Regions from separate parts of the Duganella sp. AC237 genome, predicted to be linked through region 1. Evidence: predicted binding sites of a transcription regulator. Region 1 holds the regulator's gene; each other region holds the start of a gene.
The links. The regulator HrcA, encoded in region 1, represses chaperone genes, less so after heat shock. The targets are predictions, from matches to a motif close to TTAGCACTCNNNNNNNNNGAGTGCTAA.
Positions count from the first base shown of each region.

Region 2: groES (co-chaperone GroES) is a predicted target of HrcA. The motif match lies at 1,887-1,913, and genes of this name have one in related genera.
Region 3: rpoH (RNA polymerase sigma factor RpoH) is a predicted target of HrcA. The motif match lies at 2,068-2,094, and genes of this name have one in related genera.

Region 1 is NZ_CEEDEW010000003.1:637,131-641,304, reverse strand. Features, by position in the region: gene dapB (4-hydroxy-tetrahydrodipicolinate reductase) at 1-112, opposite strand, end outside; gene AC0IYS_RS03160 (outer membrane protein assembly factor BamE) at 123-776, opposite strand; gene fur (ferric iron uptake transcriptional regulator) at 1,058-1,486, shown strand; gene hrcA (heat-inducible transcriptional repressor HrcA) at 1,584-2,600, opposite strand; gene AC0IYS_RS03145 (HAD family hydrolase) at 2,681-3,388, opposite strand; gene AC0IYS_RS03140 (hypothetical protein) at 3,603-4,174, shown strand, end outside.
Region 2 is NZ_CEEDEW010000003.1:5,649,892-5,654,065, reverse strand. Features, by position in the region: gene groL (chaperonin GroEL) at 1-1,451, opposite strand, end outside; gene groES (co-chaperone GroES) at 1,501-1,791, opposite strand; gene AC0IYS_RS25075 (helix-turn-helix domain-containing protein) at 1,989-2,771, shown strand; gene AC0IYS_RS25070 (FAD-dependent monooxygenase) at 2,837-4,174, shown strand, end outside.
Region 3 is NZ_CEEDEW010000003.1:1,244,899-1,249,072, forward strand. Features, by position in the region: gene ggt (gamma-glutamyltransferase) at 1-50, opposite strand, end outside; gene AC0IYS_RS06010 (hypothetical protein) at 47-553, opposite strand; gene AC0IYS_RS06015 (hypothetical protein) at 710-976, shown strand; gene rpoH (RNA polymerase sigma factor RpoH) at 1,051-1,944, opposite strand; gene ftsX (permease-like cell division protein FtsX) at 2,294-3,214, opposite strand; gene AC0IYS_RS06030 (cell division ATP-binding protein FtsE) at 3,211-3,867, opposite strand; gene ftsY (signal recognition particle-docking protein FtsY) at 3,928-4,174, opposite strand, start outside.

The sequences.
Region 1 (4,174 bases):
CGCGGCCCAGGGCGCCGGCCAGGCGCGCGTCCGGCGCGTTCTCGACGGCTTCGATCAGGATGCGGCCCATGCGGCCACTCGCGCCGGCGATGGCGATATTCATTGCGGTCATGCGTGCTTCCTTATTTGTTCTGGTTGCCCACCGTCACGCCAACCGGCGCGGGCGCGGCGTTGTCGCTGCCCGAGTTGGTCGGCGGCGGCACGCTCGACGCAGGCTTGTTGTCGGGCGCGTCCGGATTTTTCTTGATTTTCGGCGCCGGGCCGGCGATGCGGGCGATGTATTCCTTTTCGGTCGGCAGGTTGCCGCCTTCCCAGCGCGCCACCTTGCCGTCGTTGTCGAAGAAGACGATGACGCGGCTGGTGGTCACTTCGCCGTTGCCCTTGGCCATGCGGAACGCGTAGTCCCAGCGGTTGGCGTGGAACGGATCGGTCAGCAGCGCGGTGCCGAAGATGAAGCGGACCTGTTCGCGCGTCATGCCGACTTTCAACTGCGCCAACATTTCCTCGGATACAAAGTTGCCTTGCTGAATATCAGGACGGTATGGCGAGAAGAACCACATGAACTTTTGCAGCGGCGTGATGGTGGTCGTTTGCGCGCCCTTGCTGGCGTCCAGGGTGATCCCGGTTTCCTTGACCTGGTTCGATTTCTCGCCCAGGGTGGTGTTGGAAGCACAGCCGCCGGCGGCCAGCGCGACGCAGACGGCGCCTGCGAGCAACGGAGCACGGCGGGTAAAACGGTGCGACAAAGACTGCAGTAAAGCCGGGGTGACGCGCATAAATGTCCTCAATCTGGTCGAGCGGAAATGCCGAAAAACGCTATATCATAAAGCACATGCCGAGCACATGGTGCGAGATGGGGCCGCGCGGGCGCGCGAAGTGACAGCATTATCCTGTAAAACCGGGGATATGTCCTTGTTTTGCAAGGCGCAAGTGTAAATGTTTGCAAACGCCGGCCGGGCCGCGATGTCCCAATAAGATGGCAGCAATGAGTGCGGTGGCGGGCGGAGTGCGTTAAACTGTCGGCTAGCTATCGCCAACCAGAATAAGAGTGTCCAACATGGGTAACAATCCAACCGATCTGAAGGCCAGCGGCCTCAAAGCCACCCTGCCTCGCCTTAAAATCCTGGACATCTTCCAGAACAGCGACGTGCGCCACCTGACGGCAGAGGATGTCTACAAGATCCTGCTGGCCGACAATATGGACGTCGGCCTGGCCACCGTCTACCGCGTGCTGACACAGTTCGAGCAGGCCGGCCTGCTGAACCGCAACCACTTTGAAACCGGCAAGGCCATCTTCGAGCTCAACGAGGGTTCCCACCACGACCACCTGGTGTGCCTGGACTGCGGCCGGGTCGAGGAATTCTTCGACGAAGCGATCGAAACGCGCCAGCAGATGGTCGCCCAGGAGCGCGGTTTCAAGATCGCCGAGCACGCGCTGGCGATTTATGGCAATTGCATCAAGACGGCCTGCCCGCACCGGCCTTGAATGTATGCGCCCCGGCGGCGCATACACTCAACCCGATACGGCGGGGTCGTACCCCGTACGGGGTACGACCCCAAGCCGCACGCCTTACGGGTTGGAATCAATTGTGACTTAAAGCGTTCGACAATAATTTGGCCGTGATATCGACGATCGGTATCACGCGCTCATAGGCCATGCGGGTCGGGCCGATCACCCCCAGGGTGCCGACGATCTTGCCGTTGGCCATGTACGGCGCGGTCACCACGCTCATCTCGTCCATCGGCACCAGGCTCGATTCTCCACCGATATAAATCTGCACGCCGCTGGCCTTGCTCGACACGTCGAGCAGCTGCATCAAGCCGGTCTTTTGCTCGAACATATCGAACATCTGCCGCAAGGACGTCATGTTCGACGACAAATCGCTCACCGACAGCAGGTTGCGCTCGCCGGCGATGACCATGTCGTCCGAGTTGTCCGCCATCGCCTCGCTGCCCGCCTCCACCGCCGCCTGCATCAGCCGGCCCATGTCGTCGCGCAACTGGCGCACCTCGGTCTGCAAGCGCGTGTGCACCTCGTCGAAGGCCAGGCCGCCATAGTTCTGGTTGATGTAGTTGGCCGACTGGATCAGCTGCGTGGGGCTGTAGTCGACGTCGGTCAGCAGCAGGCGGTTTTGCACGTCGCCGGTGGGGCCGACGATCACCAGCAGGATGCGCTTTTCGCCCAGCCGCAGGAATTCGATCTGCTGGAACACCGATTCGCGGCGCGGGCTGAGCACCACGCCGGCGAACTGCGACAGCGACGACAGCATCTGCGCCGCGTTGGAAATCATTTTCTGCGGCTGCGGCGCCTGCAGGCGCATGCGGCCCTCGACCGATTGCTCGTCGAGATGTTGCACCGTCAGCAAGGTGTCGACAAAGATGCGGTAGCCGCGCGGCGTCGGCACCCGGCCGGCCGAGGTGTGCGGGCTGGCGACATAGCCAAGCTCCTCGAGGTCGGCCATGATGTTGCGGATCGTCGCCGGCGACAGGTCCAGCCCGGAAATCTTGGAAAGCGCGCGCGAGCCGACCGGCTGGCCGTCCGCGATATAGCGTTCCACCAGGGCTTTGAGCAGGGTTTGAGCGCGTGTGTCGAGTTGCATACTGTATATCTTATTTGCCGAGAGTTGCCGTGTTTATCTATTATGCACGCTCCGCGCCGGCCGGGGGCTGTCGTGTGACATCAATGCCCCAGTTGTTGCCTCACCCAGGCCAGCAGCGCGTGGAAATCGGCGCAAATCGCGTCAGGCACGATGCCGGCGTCGAGGTGGGCGGTGCTGCCGGTGCGGTTCATCCACACCGCCCGCATGCCCACCGACTGCGCGCCGCGCACGTCCAGGCGCAGGTCGTCGCCGACGTAGACGGCGTCGGCCGGCGCCACGCCCATCGCCTCGCAGGCGGCCAGGAAGATGGACGGGTCGGGCTTGGCGCGGCCGAAGCGGGCCGAGGCCAGCGCCACCTCGAAATGGTGGTGCAGGCCGATGACTTCAAGGTCGGCGTTGCCGTTGGTGATCACGCCCAGCCGCAGCATGCCGCCCAGCTCGGCGAGCACGGGGGCGACGTCGTCGAACAGGGTGACCGCGTTGCGCAGCACGTTGAAGTGTTCCATCGCGCCGTCGATGTGGGCCGCGTCCTCGCCGGTCTCGGCGAACACGGCCTCGAGCGCGAGGCGGCGCAGACGGTACAGGTCGGCCGTCAGCTCCGGCTGTTGTTCCAGCAGCGCCAGGCGCAGCGCGCGCAGCGCCTCGACCGAATACTTGCTCGTCACGGCCGGGGCGCGCTCGGCCAGCCAGGCGTGCCAGCCGGTTTCGGCGGCCGCGATGACTGGGCCGATCGGCCACAGGGTATCGTCCAGATCGAACAGCAGGGCTTGCGGTGGGCGTGGTGTCATGGGCGGCGAAAAATGGAGTGGATTCCGGACTATTGTCGCACCGATCGCGCTCCGACCACACTCCGGTCGCGCGTCGCCTGGCGCCGCGCCCTAACAAGCTGTTACATCCATTGGGGTCACTGGTGTTACCAAATGCACTAAAATACGGGGCAAATCCGTGTAAGATGCTGCACCCGTGCGTGCTGCCGGCCCTATTCGTTTTGGAGAAGATTTTATGAAAAGTATGTATCCGCGTGCGGGCCTGGCCCTGCTGTGTGCCGCTGTCCTGAGCGCCTGCGGCGGCAATGGCAGTGGCAGCATGCTGCTGCAGGGCAGTATCAGCGGCTTGAACAAGTCCGGTTTGGTGCTGATCAACCGCCCGACCGGCGAAAAGATCACCATCGCGCCCAACGCCACCTCGTTCCAGTTCACCCGCCTGATCGCGGTCGATGAATCGTTCGACATTCAAATCGACACCCCGCCAAGCGGCGCCACGTGCAAACTGACCGATAACACCAACAAGGCCAACTCCTTCACCTCGTATCGGACGGTGGTCAGTTGCACCACCAATCCATGGGTGCTGAGCGGCAAAGTGCAGGGCCTGGCCGACGACGGCGTGACCGGCACCAACGACGGCGTGACCCTGGCGAACGGCCCGGACACCGTGTATATCGCCGCGCCCGCGCCTGCGGCAGCCGGCGCCGAAGTACGGTTTTCCTTCGCCAACACGGTCGGCGAGGGTTCGCCTTATGGCGTGACCGTGCTGGCGCAGCCGTCCAACCGCACCTGCTCGGTCATCGCGCCGGT
Region 2 (4,174 bases), 5.0 Mb from region 1:
TAGGTGCCGTTGGCGGCGTTGTAACCGTAGTTACCCGTGCCGGCCAGAACCGCGGCAACGACGACCGAAGCTTCTTCGCCGGCGTTTTGCACGATCATGCGCAGTGGCTCTTCCATGGCGCGCAGAACGATCTTGATACCTGCGTCCTGGTCCGGGTTGTCGCCTTTGATGGTGATCGAAGCGCGGGCGCGCAGCAGGGCTACGCCGCCGCCTGGCACGATGCCTTCTTCCACTGCGGCGCGGGTAGCGTGCAATGCATCTTCAACGCGGGCTTTCTTTTCTTTCATTTCAACTTCGGTGGCGGCACCGACTTTGATCACGGCAACGCCGCCGGCCAGCTTGGCCACGCGCTCTTGCAGTTTTTCACGGTCGTAGTCCGAAGTCGCTTCTTCGATCTGCACGCGGATTTGCTTGACGCGGCCTTCGATGCCTTCAGCCTGGCCAGCACCGTCGATAACGATGGTGTTTTCCTTGCCGACTTCGATACGCTTGGCTTGACCCAGCTCGTCCAGCGTGATTTTTTCCAGGGTCAGGCCGACTTCTTCAGCAACCACTTGACCGCCGGTCAGGATCGCGATGTCTTCCAGCATGGCCTTGCGACGGTCGCCGAAGCCCGGGGCCTTGACGGCGCAGGTTTTCAGGATGCCGCGGATGTTGTTCACAACCAGGGTCGCCAGTGCTTCGCCTTCGATGTCTTCGGCGATGATCAGCAGTGGACGGCCGGCTTTGGCGACTTGTTCCAGTACCGGCAGCAGATCGCGGATGTTCGAGATTTTCTTGTCGCACAGCAGGACGAATGGATTGTCCAGGATCGCGACTTGCTTCTCTGGGTTGTTGATGAAGTATGGCGACAGGTAGCCGCGGTCGAACTGCATACCTTCAACGATGTCGAGCTCGTCGTTCAGCGACTTGCCGTCTTCGACGGTGATGACGCCTTCCTTGCCGACTTTTTCCATCGCTTCAGCGATGCGCTCGCCGATCGACGCGTCCGAGTTGGCCGAGATCGAACCGACTTGGGCGATTTCCTTGGTGGTGGTGCATGGACGGGCGATCGCGGCGATCTGCTCGACGGTGGCGGCGACGGCCTTGTCGATGCCGCGCTTCAGGTCCATTGGGTTCATGCCGGCGGCAACGAACTTCATGCCTTCACGGACGATGGCCTGGGCCAGCACGGTGGCGGTGGTGGTGCCGTCGCCGGCGTTGTCGCTGGTGCGGGAAGCAACTTCCTTGACCATTTGCGCGCCCATGTTCTGCAGCTTGTCTTTCAGTTCGATTTCTTTAGCGACCGACACGCCGTCCTTGGTGACGGTAGGGGCGCCGAACGAACGTTCCAGCACGACGTTGCGGCCTTTAGGGCCCAGGGTGACTTTAACGGCGTTGGCCAGGATGTTGACGCCTTCGACCATTTTGGCGCGCGCTGCGTCGCCGAAGATTACTTCTTTAGCTGCCATGTTGTTTCTCCAGAATTAGGTGATGAGTGGAACCGCGTGCCAAGTGAATTTACTTGACGACGATTGCCATGATGTCTTCTTCGCGCATGACCATCAGTTCTTGACCGTCAACTTTGACGGTCTGGCCGGCGTACTTGCCGAACAGAACGCGGTCGCCTACTTTGACATCCAGCGGACGGACTTTGCCATCTTCGAGAATCTTGCCATTGCCGACGGCGAGCACTTCGCCTTGATCCGGTTTTTCAGCGGCCGCATCAGGGATGATCAGGCCGGACGCAGTTTTGGTTTCCTGGTCGAGGCGTTTGACGATTACGCGATCGTTCAAAGGGCGAAGGTTCATACAAAACTCCTTAATTAGCATTGGTACAGTTTGTTGTTGTGCCAAACTTGCCTAAATAACTAGATTGCCACAACGGAAAGTTGTCGAGGGCGCTGTTAGCACTCTCTCGGAACGAGTGCCAATTATAGGGACGACCATGTCGCTTTTCAAGGCGTGGAAGCTTGCGAATCATCAAAAAGCTAAGAAAAGCTGCAAATATGACTACAATGAAGGCCATGCATCAGGAATTTGAACCGCCGGAAGCGCTGCGCGACGCCATCAAGTGCTTTTGGCACAACGTGCGGGAATTCGACGGGCCCAGCTTCGAGGTCGTCCCCGACGGCTACGCGGAGATTATTTTCACCTTCGGCGGTGATTGTGGCGTTTCTTGTAACGGCCTCGTGCGTGCCTTGCCTTCGCCCTTCCTGATGGGGTTGCTCAATCAGCCGGTGGTGTTCAGCACGCAAAGCCGGTTGCAAGTCATCGGCGTCAGATGCTATCCATGGACGGTGTTCGACTTGCTCGGCCTGCCGCCCGGCAAGGACGGCTTGCGCGTCTTCGAGCATCCTGTCGCCCAGCTTCAGTCCACGCTGGATGTCTTCATGACGGCCGGTCGCGTCGACCATGCGGTGGCTGCGCTGGCCGTCTACTTTCTGGCCGCCCGGCCGCCCAAGCCCGTCGACGCGACGCTGTTCAAGGCGGGCGCCGCCATGCTGGAAGCCAACGGAGCGATGCCGGTCAGCGAGGTCGCCGCCGCCGCCCACGCGACGGTGCGCACGCTCGAACGCAAGTTCAAGCATTCGTCCGGCCATACGGTGAAGGATGTATCCGGCCTGATGCGTTTCGAGCAAGCGCGCAACCGTCTGTGGACCGAGCCGGACGTCAGCCTCGCCGCGCTGGCGCAGGCGCTAGGCTACACTGACCAGTCCCACCTGAGCCGCGAATTCAAGCGTTACTGCGGCGTGACGCCATCGGCTTTCGCGCGCAAGCGCAAGCGGTAGGAATCGCCAGTTTTTGTCGCGTTTATACAAGCCGGGCCGGCGCCGCGAAATCTACACTGCCGGTCATGAAAACTTACGATGTCATTATTTCAGGCGCGGGTCCGGTAGGCCTGTTCCTCGCGTCTGAACTGGCCTTGGCCAAATGTTCCGTCCTCATGTTGGAGAAGGCGGAGAGTCCGAATTCGCCGTTGAAGCAGATGCCTTTCGGCATACGCGGCCTGTCGGCGCCCAGCGTTGAAGCGCTGCACCGCCGTGGCTTGCTCGAGCAGCTTGAGGTGCCCAAGCGCGTCAAGAATGCGTTTGGCCATGTCGCTGCGGTCCAGGCCGGACACTTCGCCGGCATTCCATTTTTCCAACACAACATCGACATGTCGCAGTGGCCGAACCGCTTGCCAAGCTCGCCGCCGACCAGCCTGCTGTCCGAAATGGCGGAGACCGAATCGGTGCTGACGCGGCGTGCCGAAATGCTCGGTGTGGAAATCAGGCGCGGACATGCGGTCACCGGCGTCGATCAGACAGATCATGGCGTAACGGTGAGCGCCGGCGAGCAGGCGTTCCATGGACTGTGGCTGGTGGGCTGCGATGGTAGTCGCAGCGTGGTGCGCAAGGCCGGCGGTTTTGAATTCGCCGGCACCGAGCCGGAATTTACCGGCTACACGGTGAAGGTCGATATCGCCGATCCCAGCAAGCTCAAGGCGGGCCGCAACGTCACTCCGGAAGGCATGTACTTCCAGTCCCAGCCGGGTTATCTGGCCATGCAGGATTTTGATGGCGGAGCGTTCCATCAAAACGGCGAACCGGTCACGCCCGAACGCGTGCAGCATGTCTTGCGCCGCATCTCGGACACCGACGTGACGATCAGCAAGCTGCATGTCGGCACGACGTGGACCGACCGTGCGCGGCAGGCCACCAGCTATCGGCAGGGACGCCTTCTGCTAGCCGGCGATGCCGCGCACATTCACTCGCCGCTGGGCGGGCAGGGGTTGAACCTTGGACTGGGCGACGCCATGAACCTTGGCTGGAAGCTGGCTGCGACGATACACGGCCAGGCGCCGGATCGTCTGCTGGACAGCTATCACGCCGAGCGGCATCCGGTTGGAGAAAAGGTGCTGGACTGGTCGCGCGCGCAGGTCGCCATCATGCGGCCCAACCCGGAGGCGCGAGCGCTGCATGCGATTTTGAGCGATCTGATGAAAACGCGCGACGGGGCCACCTATGTCGCCGGAAGAGTATGGGGGATTTCCACCAACAGCGCGCCGAACTTCGCGTTTGAGGACGGCACGACGCTGGGCGATCTGATGCACGACGGCCGGGGAATGCTGCTGGATTTCGACGCCAGCGCCGCGCTGGAAGCTTGGGCGAACGAGGCTGGCATCAAGTATGTTTTCCGCAGCGCGAAAGAG
Region 3 (4,174 bases), 610 kb from region 1:
ATAATCGAGTGGAGGAGGACGGTGCGGGCGGGGCGGGTGTGAGGTGTCATGAGGGGTGCGGTGTTGGGTCTGAGGGTGGCGTGTTGCTCACTCTCAAGCTTACCCGATAATCCGGCGCTGGTTCATTTTTGGCGGGCACCGCTTGCGGCTCGACGCCGGCCAGCGCGAAGGTCAGGCCGTCCTGGGTGATACTGGGTTTGCCGTTGGGCATGCTGTCCGACAGCACGAAGTTGCTGGTCGTGCCATCGGCCTTGGTCAGTGTGAAGCTGTAGCTGATGTAGCCGGCCCATACGCAGACGGCGCCGACGCGGCAGCGGCTGTCGTTGACGCGCTCCAGCTTGACGGTGGGCGCGGTGGCGCCGCCAGCGATGCCCTGGCTGGCGGCCTGGCTGATGACGGCGCTCGCCCCTGGTTGCAGCACGTAGGTGGCGTCGAACGGTTTATTGACGGTGGCGCCGGCGCGGCCGTTGGCGGTACCGCAGGCGTACAGCATGGCCATGACGCCAAATAGCAAGGGCAGGACGATCAGCTGCCGCAGTAGTGTCTTCATCATGTGCGACCTCTTGAATGCAAAGTGGCCATTAGCTTAGCAAAAGTATCATTTTGGCGGCGCACGAACCGCATGCCGCCGTGGTTTCCGCAATAAAGGCCACGCGGGGTGGATAAGCTGCGTAGAATGTCTGCTCTGAATTATTTTTGGATTAAAGACATGAAAAAAACTGGCCTGGCGAAGAGTGATGCCAAAAAATTGATGGGCAAGATGGCCGGGCCGAGCGCGGCGACCTTTGGCAAAGTGGCCGAGGTGGTCGACAAGCGCGAGCAGCGCCGGATCGATCAGGCGGCCGGTTTGGTGCCGTTCGCCGTGAAGCTGAACAGTGATCTGGTGGCGCAGCTGAACGCGCAAGCCAGGGAGCGCGGCGTTGACATGAACCAGTTGGTGGCTGAGTTGTTGACCAAGGGTTTGGCCGCCGCGTAGTTATCCGAAGCAAGATATAGAAAAAGCCGCGTGGTTCGCACCACGCGGCTTTTTTTGCTCCAACCCTCTACGTTTTACACGTAGGCGGCCAGCGAGCCCTTCATTTTCTTCAGCGCGGCCGATTCGATCTGGCGAATGCGCTCTGCCGATACGCCGAACTCGTCAGCCAGCGTGTGCAGGGTCGCGCCGGAGCCGTCGTCGTTGGCCAGCCAGCGCGCTTCGACGATGCGGCGCGAACGCGGATCCAGCTTGCCCAGCGCCTGCTCCAAGCCTTCCGATTGCAGACGGGTGACTTGCTCCGCTTCCAGCACGCGGGTCGGCTCGCTCTGCTCGGACGACAGGTAGGCGATCGGGGCGAACTTGTCGTCCTCGTCGTCGTTCGGCGATTCCAGCGCGATGTCGCGACCGCTCAAACGGGTTTCCATCTCGATCACTTCTTCGCGTTTGACGTCCAGCAGCTTGGCCAGGTTGTCGATCTGCGTTGGGCTCATCGCGTCCAGGCCGGTCTTGTGGCTGCGCAGGTTGAAGAACAGCTTGCGCTGCGCCTTCGTCGTCGCCACTTTGACCAGACGCCAGTTTTTCAGGATGTACTCGTGCATCTCGGCTTTGATCCAATGCATCGCGTACGACACCAGGCGTACGCCCTGGTCCGGGTCAAAACGCTTGACGGCTTTCATCAGGCCGATATTGCCTTCCTGAATCAGGTCGGCGTGCGGCAAGCCATAGCCCAGATAGCCACGGGCGATCGACACCACCAGACGCAGGTGCGACAACACCAGCTCTTGCGCGGCGCCCAGGTCGTTATTGTCCTTGAGGCGCTTGGCGAGCGAGATTTCATCGTCATGCGTCAACATCGGCAGGCGATTAACGGCGGAAATATAGGCGTCCAGGTTCCCCAGGTTGCCAGTGAACCCGAGTCCTAAAGCGCCCTTGTTGGTGGGGACCAACGCGGCAGGTGCGGACATCATAGTCATTTTCATTCCTTCGCTCGAAATTGCCAAGTCTTGTAGTGCCCAGAGGGCCACAAAGACAAAAAATATTGCTTAATTACCATTTCTGCGGAGTGTTATGAACTCTGCAGTTTTCATATATTAGCACTCTCCTCGATTGAGTGCCAATCACCTTATTTTTATCGCCACGATAGGGAAAATACTATCGGGTAGGTCTGAACAATGGCTTTTGATAAACACAGCATGCGCCATGGAGCTTAGGCCTGACTTAATGGGAGATCGGGGGGAGATGTATCAATGGTAGGCGGGTGCGGCGGCCGTTTCCGTGCGCGGGCGCACGGAAAGGCGGACAGAATTAACTCAGCAATTAATTCAGGCGGGACAGGTGACGCTGCACCGACAGCAGCGCGGCGATCAGGCCCAGGCCGGCCGAGAGGGCCAGCAGAAAAGCCATCATCATCGGTTGCAGCGGGGTGAGCTGGAACTCGGAGGCGTACAATCTTGCGAATTCGGCAATCGCGACGTTCAACGGGCGCAGCGCCAATGCCACCGCGCCCAGCGCCAGTCCGCCGGCGCACAGGCCCAGCAGCGCGCCGGTGTAATAGAAGGGCCGGTGGATGAAGCTGTCGGTCGCGCCGATCAGCTTGGATACCAGGATTTCCTCGCGCTGCGTCATCACCTGCAGGCGGATGGTGTTGAAGATGACGGCCACCACCACGGTGCCAAGGGTAACCGCCAGCAACAGCAGTCCCAGATGCAGGATATTCAGCAGCGCGGCCAGCCGCTTGACCCAGGCCGAGTCGACCTGCACCGTATCGACGCCGGGCAGGGCGCGGATCTGCTCGGCCAACTGGTCGACGTCGCCGCCGGACTGGGCCAGGCGGAAGGCGTCGAGCTTGAGCACATAGCTGTCCGGCAGCGGGTTTTCGCCGAGCGTGGTCAGCACGTCGGCCAGGCCGCTCTTTTCCTTCATGCCTTCGAGCGCTTTTTCACGCGAGGTGAAGATGATCTTGGCTTGCTTGTCCGGCAAGGTCTGGCGCAGCTGCACGGCCAGCGCCTCGGCCTGGTCGCGCGGCGTGTCCTGCTTGACGAAGACGCTGATTTCCGGATCGACGGACAATTGCTCCGACATGGGGCGCACGTTGTCGAGCAGCGTCACGCCGGTGAAGGGCAGCGCCAGTGCGATCGCCACGACAATGATATTGAACAGGAAACTGCCCGGCGAGCGGCGCAGATGCACCAGCGCGGCGGACAGCGCGTAACGGTGTTGGCGGAACCAGTACGTCATGCCGCCACCTCCAGTTGACCCTGGTTGAGATGGATGACGCGCGCGGCGGCGTCGAGCATTTGCTCGTCGTGGCTGGAAATGAGGCAGGTGACGCCGACCGAGTGGAAGGCCTTGAGCGCGTCGAGCACCTTGTTGGCGCTGGCACGGTCGAGGTTGGCGGTCGGTTCGTCGGCCAGGATCACCTGCGGCCGGTTGACGATGGCGCGCGCGATCGACACGCGCTGCTGCTCGCCGCCGGACAGGGCCAGCGGGTGCGAGCTGGCGCGGTCGGCCAGGCCGACCTTGTCGAGGGCGGCGCGGGCGCGTTGCTCGGCCTGGTGGTGCGAGGCGCCCGTCACCAGCAGCGGCAACATCACGTTGGCGAGGATGGTGCGATCGTTGAGCAGGCGTTGTTGCTGGAAGATCAGTCCGAGATTGCGGCGCAGAAACGGCACGGCGGCCGGCTTGATGCGGGCGATGTCCTGGCCGTTGACGATGACGTGGCCGGCGGTGGGCCGCTCGATGGCGGCGATCATCTTCAACAGCGTGGATTTGCCGGCGCCCGAAGGGCCGGCAAGAAACACCAGTTCGCCTTTTTCTACCGTGAGCGAGATGTCGCGCAGCGCCATCGCGTCGGGGGAGTATTGTTTCGAGACGTTCCGGAATTCGATCATGTAATGGGGGGTTATCCGAGCAATTATGTGGGCAACTATCGTGGCAACCGCGGTGGCAAACTACGGCAGCAAGGCGTCGACGAACTCGGCGGCCACGAACGGCTGCAGGTCTTCGATTTTTTCGCCGATGCCGATGAAATACACCGGCACCGGACGCACGCGGGCGATCGCCGCCAGCACGCCGCCCTTGGCCGTGCCGTCCAGTTTGGTGATCACCAGGCCGGTCAGCTTCAGGGCGTCGTCGAAAGCTTTCACTTGCGCCAACGCATTTTGCCCGGTATTGCCGTCGATAACCAGCAGCGTTTCG